2 regions of the Saccharopolyspora halophila genome follow, and region 2 is predicted to be linked to the other one. Evidence: riboswitches for the same ligand, from Rfam matches in the RefSeq annotation. Region 2 holds a riboswitch; the other holds the start of a gene.
The links. Region 2 has a riboswitch for glycine ahead of gcvP (aminomethyl-transferring glycine dehydrogenase). Riboswitches for the same ligand answer to the same signal wherever they lie in the genome.
Positions count from the first base shown of each region.

Region 1: it holds a riboswitch for glycine, as region 2 does, so the genes downstream of both, gcvH (glycine cleavage system protein GcvH) here and gcvP (aminomethyl-transferring glycine dehydrogenase) in region 2, are expected to answer to the same signal.

Region 1 is NZ_BAAARA010000008.1:254,830-258,233, reverse strand. Features, by position in the region: gene ABD289_RS13760 (helix-turn-helix domain-containing protein) at 1-1,289, opposite strand, end outside; glycine riboswitch at 1,403-1,497, shown strand; gene gcvH (glycine cleavage system protein GcvH) at 1,661-2,035, shown strand; gene ABD289_RS13750 (DUF202 domain-containing protein) at 2,207-2,530, opposite strand; gene ABD289_RS13745 (YidH family protein) at 2,534-2,926, opposite strand; gene ABD289_RS13740 (SSI family serine proteinase inhibitor) at 3,062-3,404, opposite strand, start outside.
Region 2 is NZ_BAAARA010000009.1:45,717-49,120, reverse strand. Features, by position in the region: gene gcvP (aminomethyl-transferring glycine dehydrogenase) at 1-1,954, opposite strand, end outside; glycine riboswitch at 2,117-2,218, opposite strand; gene ABD289_RS15295 (MerR family transcriptional regulator) at 2,297-2,869, opposite strand; gene ABD289_RS15290 (bifunctional nuclease family protein) at 3,182-3,404, opposite strand, start outside.

The DNA of each region.
Region 1 (3,404 bases), on a different contig from region 2:
GCAGCGCCCGCCATCCGGCTGAGCGCCAACAGGTGCCACACGTCCTCGTAGACCGCCACGCGTTGCTGCAGGTGACCCGCGCGCAACAGCCCGATCAGCTCATCGGCCTGCGCCCGCGACCGCGGCACATCGGCGACCCCCACCGCAGTTCCCACGGCGATCAGCGGCTGCGGTGTGGCCTCGTGCGACATGAGGGCCTCGCGCAGCTCGGGCCAGCCGCCACCGCGTGCTCGGTCGGGGACCAGCGCGTAAAGCACCGTCCCGATCTCGGTGACCAGCGGTCGTCGCCCGATGCCGCGGGTGATCCATTCCCACAACGCCAGTCGCTGTCCCTCGGCGGGCTCGCCGGAGTCGGGAACCTCGATGGCGATGACCCGGTGCTCCTCGTTGGGTACCGCGAGCTCGTTGGCCGCCGCTCGCCAGCCCTCGCCGCCGTCGACCAGCAGCCGCACCTGTTCGGCCGAGCGTCGCCGCGCCACGTCCGCCACGGCACGCCAGCGCAGCAGCTGCAGGGCCACCAGTGGCGCGGTATCGGCGAAGGCCGAGGAGCGCTCGTCGGATACCGGGCCCGGGACCACCGCCCACATCGAGCCGAGCAGCTCGCCACCCATCCGGATGGGTACCACCAGCCGCGGCAGCGTTCCGTCCTGCTGAGCCGGCACGAAGATCGCAGAATTGCCCTTGCTGAGCTGCCGAAACGTCCCGCGGGAGCGAAACTTCGCCAGCACGTCGTCGGGCTGGCGGCGGCCCATGATCGTCGAGATGCGCGCCGGATCCGTCAGGTCCTGACGCGCCGAATGGGCCAACAACTGGGAATGCGCGTCCTCGATCGTCACCGGCGCATCCACCACGTCGGCGACCGCATCGGCCAGACGGAACAGATCGGCCACGCCCACATCGGCGCCGCGCTCGGATGGCTGACCAACACCGGTGCCGGCCATCGCCGCTCGGATCAGCCACACCAGCTGGGCCCACGCTGTGCCCGTACGGACCTCGACCAGCCCGACGCCCGCGGTCTTCGCGGCCTCGGCGACTACCTCATCGGTTCCCGCCGGCGGTTTCAGCAGTACTGCTGCGGCTCCCAGCTCGCTGCAGCGCTGCACCAGCGCCACCGCGTCCTGCCGCTCACCGATGGCAACGCCCAGCACCAGGTCGCCCTCGGCGGCGGTGACCGGCTCGTCGGGTTCGGCGATGACCACGTCCCCCACGCAGACGGAGGGTTCCCCGGCGATCACGGTGCGCAGCAGGGTGGGGCCGACTCGTTCGACCAGTGCCCCGACGTCGAGCATCACCGGTCCTCCCCACGACCTGTGCCTTTGCTTGGCACTGTTAGGCAGGTCATTGACAGCTGCACTGGCCCGTTTATCGTTGCTGAGCACATCGACAATCGCATACCGGCCATCGACCCCGTGCGGGAGAGCCTCTGCCACTTGGCAGGGCGCCGAAGGAGCAAATCTCCCCAGCAAACTCTCAGGCACCCATGACCGTTCGGGGAAGGCAACTCTGGAAAGCGCTCGTCAACGTCGACGCGCCACCCACGGTGCAAGTCGCGTGCCCTCGGCCGCGGTGAAGCTCTCAGGTCCCGCAACAGAGGGGGAGGCCCAGCCAAATCCCGGGGCGCGTCGAACGTGCCCCCTGCAACGCTATGGAGCCTCCCGCTATGTCGACGCTGCCCACCAACCTGTCCTACACCGAAGAGCACGAGTGGATCGAGGACCGCGGCGAGGTTTCGCGCGTGGGCATCACCCAGCACGCCGCCGACGCGCTCGGCGACATCGTGTTCGTGCAGCTGCCGGAGGTCGGCGAGCAGATCGAGGCCGGTCAGACATGCGGTGAGCTGGAATCCACCAAGTCCGTCAGTGACCTGTTCGCGCCGGTCACCGGTGAGGTCGTGGCCATCAACGAGGCGGTCGAGGAGGACCCGTCGGTGGTCAACTCCGACCCGTACGACAAGGGCTGGCTGCTGGAGGTGCGGGTGACCTCCACCGGCGCCACGCTCACGGCCCAGCAGTACTCGGAGTTCATCAACGAGTAGACCCACGCGGCTCAGCCGGGGACGAGGCGCGATCAATGGCGATCAGCGTCATCGACCCGATTTGGGCGTCCGAGCGGGGCACCGGTCCGCGGCTCCCCGGCCGTGGCCGTCGCGGAGTGCGCAAGCCGGTGACCTGAGGAAGGTAACCTTCCTGTCATCGGCCCCGCCGGTTCAGAACAGTACGTAGACGATTCCGGTCGCTCCGACCAGCATCGCCAAGGCCGTCGCCGCTGCGGGCAACGCCCCGCCCGGCAGTGGCGCGCTCGCGCGAAGCCTGTGGTCGCTGAACCGGTGCCTGCGCCACATCAACCAGCCCACGATCCCGCTCACGGGCAGCGTCACCAGCGTGCAGGCGACGGCAGCTGTCGCGCTGTGGTGAGCGATCAAGCGCAGCAGCACCAGCAGGCTGGCGGTGAAGGCGAGAATGGTGCGCAACCAGGCCAGGGTGGTGCGCTCGATCTGCAGGCCGGGATCCCACGGGTGCGTGCGGGGCATCGTCTAGACCGAACTCACGAACAGCAGGACGCAGGCGACGACGCCCACGATGGCGAGCCCGTAGCCGAGCACCGGCGCGAGTTTCGGCGCCGGAAGCGGGCGGCTGCACCGCAGGGCACGTTCAGCCGCCATCCACCGCGTGAAAGCCGTTGCGCTGCACAGCACTCCGGCGAGCAACAGGCTGACGGCCAGCACGGTGCGGATGGTGCTGGGGTGATCCGCGACCGCGTTGAGCGCTTCGATGCCGACTCCGGCGGCCATCAGCGCCAGCGCGGTGCGGATCCAAGCCAGGAAGGTGCGCTCGTTGGCGAGGGTGAACCGGGGATCTGGCTCGTCGCCCTCGTCGTAGACGCGGCGCGGCCGGCGCGCGGAACCTTGATCACCATCGGTTGCCATGGCTTAACCGTAACCGGTGGCGGTTCGGGTCTGAGCGATGTATTCCCGGGTCACGGTGTGTGGCGACGCTAGTGCGTGCCGCGATGGCGTGGGTGCGCGACGCGGAAGTTCCTGCGATCCGCGAGCGAGTCCGGACTAGAAGTCGAAAACTCCTGCGGTGGCATTGGCGGCGACGCAGGCGTTGGAGAAGGTCTCGGAGTACTCCACCGGCTTGCCCGCGAAGAAGCCGGTAGCTCGCACGGTCGCCGGTGCGTAGATGAGCGGGCACATCCCGTCGTCGCCTTCGATGGCGTCGATGTCGCCCTCGGCGTTGGCGATGGCGTCGCACGCCGCTTCCGGATCGGGATGGCTGCCGGTGTTCAGTCCGCAGGCCAGGAGTGCGGTGCGGAACGTCTTCGTGGCGTGGTCGTGAATCGTGAGATTGACCAGGCCGAGCCGCTCTGCTGGCTGGTTGCCCTCGGCCAGCGCGATCGGGGCC
Region 2 (3,404 bases):
TGGCCGCGAGGTCCTCGGCGTGCTTGGCCGCGAGCTCGCGCAGGTGCTCCATCTCGATGTTGCCCTGCTCGTCGCAGCGCACCACGACGACGCGCATACCGGCCATGACCGCGCTCGCGGCGTTGGTGCCGTGCGCCGACGCCGGGATCAGGCACACGTCGCGGTCCGTCCCACCACGGCTGTGGTGGTAAGCGCGGATCGCCAGCAGACCGGCGAACTCGCCCTGGCTGCCGGCGTTGGGCTGCAGGCTCACCGCGTCGTAGCCGGTGACCTCGGCCAGCCAGTTCTCCAGGTCGGAGACCACCTGCAGCAGTCCCTCGGCGTCCTGGGCCGGGGCGAACGGGTGCAGCGAGGAGAACTCGGGCCAGGTGATCGGCTCCATCTCGGCCGTCGCGTTGAGCTTCATGGTGCACGAACCCAGCGGGATCATGCTCCGGTCCAGCGCGATGTCCTTGTCCGAGAGGGCGCGCAGGTAGCGCAGCAGCGAGGTCTCGGAGCGGTGGGTGTGGAACACCGGGTGCGTCAGGTACTCGGAGGTGCGCACCAGCGCGCTCGGCAGCGCATCGGCGGTCTCGGCGTCGATGGCGTCGGCGTTGCCCGCAGCCACGCCGAACGCCCGCCACACCCCGTCCAGGTGCGCGCGCGTGGTGGTCTCGTCGCAGCTGATGCCGACGTGGTCGGCGTCCACCCGGCGCAGGTTGATGCCCTCCTGGCGAGCCGCGGCCAGCACCTCGTCGGCGCGGCCGGGCACCTTGGCGACCACCGTGTCGAAGAACTCCCGGTTCACGACCTCGACGCCACCGCGGCGCAACTGCTCGGCCAGCACGGTCGCCATCCGGTGCGCACGGGTCGCGATCGCCCGCAGCCCGTCCGGGCCGTGGTAGACCGCGTACATCGCGGCGACCACGGCCAGCAGCACCTGCGCCGTGCAGATGTTGCTGGTCGCCTTCTCGCGGCGAATGTGCTGCTCGCGGGTCTGCAGCGCGAGGCGGTACGCCTGGTTGCCGTCGGCGTCGACGCTCACGCCGACCAACCGCCCGGGCAGCTGGCGCTCCATGCCCTTGACCACCGCCATGTACCCGGCGTGCGGGCCGCCGAAGCCCATCGGCACGCCGAAGCGCTGGGTGTTGCCCACGACCACGTCGGCGCCCATCTCGCCCGGCGAGCGCAGCAGCGTCAGCGCCAGCAGGTCCGCGGCGACCACGGCCTTGGCGCCGCGCTCGTGGATCTCGCCGATCAGGGCCTCGTGGTCGCGCACGGCACCGGAGGCGCCGGGGTAGGACAGCAGCGCGCCGAAGAAGTCGCCCTCGGGCAGCTCGCCTCCGGCCAGGTCGGCGACGACGACCTCGATGCCCAGCGGCTCCGCGCGGGTCTGGATGACCGCGATGGTCTGCGGCAGCGTGTCGGCGTCGACCAGGAAGCGCGGCGACTTGCTCTTGCCCGCGCGACGCACCAGGGTCATGCCCTCGGCGGCGGCGGTGGCCTCGTCCAGCACCGAGGCGTTGGCCACCGGCACACCGGCCAGGTCCGAGACCATGGTCTGGAAGTTCAGCAGCGCCTCGAGACGGCCCTGCGAGATCTCCGGCTGGTACGGGGTGTACGCGGTGTACCAGGCCGGGTTCTCCAGCACGTTGCGCATGATCACCGGGGGGGTGACCGTGCCGTGGTAGCCGAGCCCGATCATCTCCGCGTGCGGCCTGCAGCGGCCCGCCAGCTCGCGCAACTCGTCCAGCGCCTCGGTCTCGGTGGCCGGGTCGGGCAGCGCCAGCTGCAGGTCACCTTCGCGGATGCTGTCCGGGACGGCCTTCTGCCCCAATTCCTCCAGCGAGCCGACGCCGATGACGTCGAGCATGCGGGCGAGCTCGGCGGGCATCGGTCCGACATGCCGGTCGGCGAAGGGCCTGCCGTGCTCCAACGCGGCCAAGGGAATGCGATCGTGCTTACCGTCGGTCATCGCCAAACCTCACTCATCACGGCGAACAAAGGGCGGCAGCCGGGGCTGCTCTCCCCCTCTGTCACTGTCCGCGAAGCGAACGCCTGAGAGCTTCACCCACGCTGTGGGCTTGCACCGTCGGCGGAGTGCACCACGCGTGGCGCACCCTCTTTCCAGAGGTATCTCGCCCGTGCGGTCCAGGTGGCCTGAGAGGTTGTCGGGGAGATTTGCTCCTTCGGCGCCTGCTCCGGCACTGCCGGTCCAGGGCTCTCCCGCACGGGGTCGGCGATAGCGGTCAGGCTACCCGATCAACAGCGCATTGCGGATCCGCGATGTCGGCTGTCGCACAAACAGACGATCCGGTCAGCCGGTCTCGGCCTGCCGCTCGCGCCTGCGTTGTGCCAGCTCATCGGCCAGCTGGGCCTCGATGTTCTCGCCACCGTCGGCCCGCTCGGCGGGGAACTCGTGGATGGTTCCGCTGATCTCGCGCATCGCTCCGCTGACCGCGATGCCGAACACGCCCTGGCCGCCCTGCAACAGATCGACCACCTCCTCCGCGGAGGTGCACTCGTAGACCGTGGTGCCGTCGCTGAACAGCGTGAGCTTCGCCAGGTCCTGCACACCGCGGTTGCGCAGGTGCTCCACCGCGACTCGGATGTTGTGCAGCGACACCCCGGTGTCCAGCAGTCGCTTGACCACCTTGAGCACCAGGATGTCCTTGAACGAGTACAACCGCTGCGAACCGGAGCCGGCGGCACCGCGTATGGACGGCCCGACCAGCTTCGTCCGCGCCCAGTAGTCGAGTTGCCGGTAGGTGATGCCCGCGATCTGACACGCCGCAGGCCCCCGGTAACCGACCAGTTCGTCCGGCAGCGAGGCGTCGGCGAACAGTTCACCCTGCTCCGCAGCACTCGAGTCGGCTGCTTCCTCGACCACGCCTGCCTCCCCTCGTCCGGCCGTGCGGCCGACGACGATCACCAGCGCCCGGATCCGTGGCGATCCAGCGACGCGAACCTTGTGCCCACACCACCCGCGGTGGCGGTACCGGCTGAATCACACCAGGGCAATTCGCGCACTTCGAAGGTAGGCCCGCCCGGCGAGCGGGTCAACGCGACGCGCGGGGCGGCGGGCCGAACACTTCGACGCGCGAAACGTCCGGTGACGAGCAGGCCCCCGGGAGCGGCGAACCGCTCCCGGGGGCCTGTCGTTGGCTTCACGTCATTCGTCGACGAGCCCGGCGACCGGGCTTCACGTGTCGGCGCCGCGGAAGTCCTCCGGAGAAACGGAGTCGAGGAACTCGCGGAACTTCTCCACCTCGTCCTCCTGCTCGTCCGGAATGATCAATCCCGCTTCGTCCAGCACCGACTCGTCGGCGTGAATGGGCACACCGATCCGCAGCGCGAGCGCCACCGAGTCGCTCGGCCGCGCCGACACCCGCACGTCTCCGTCGAACACCAGCTCGGCGAAGAAG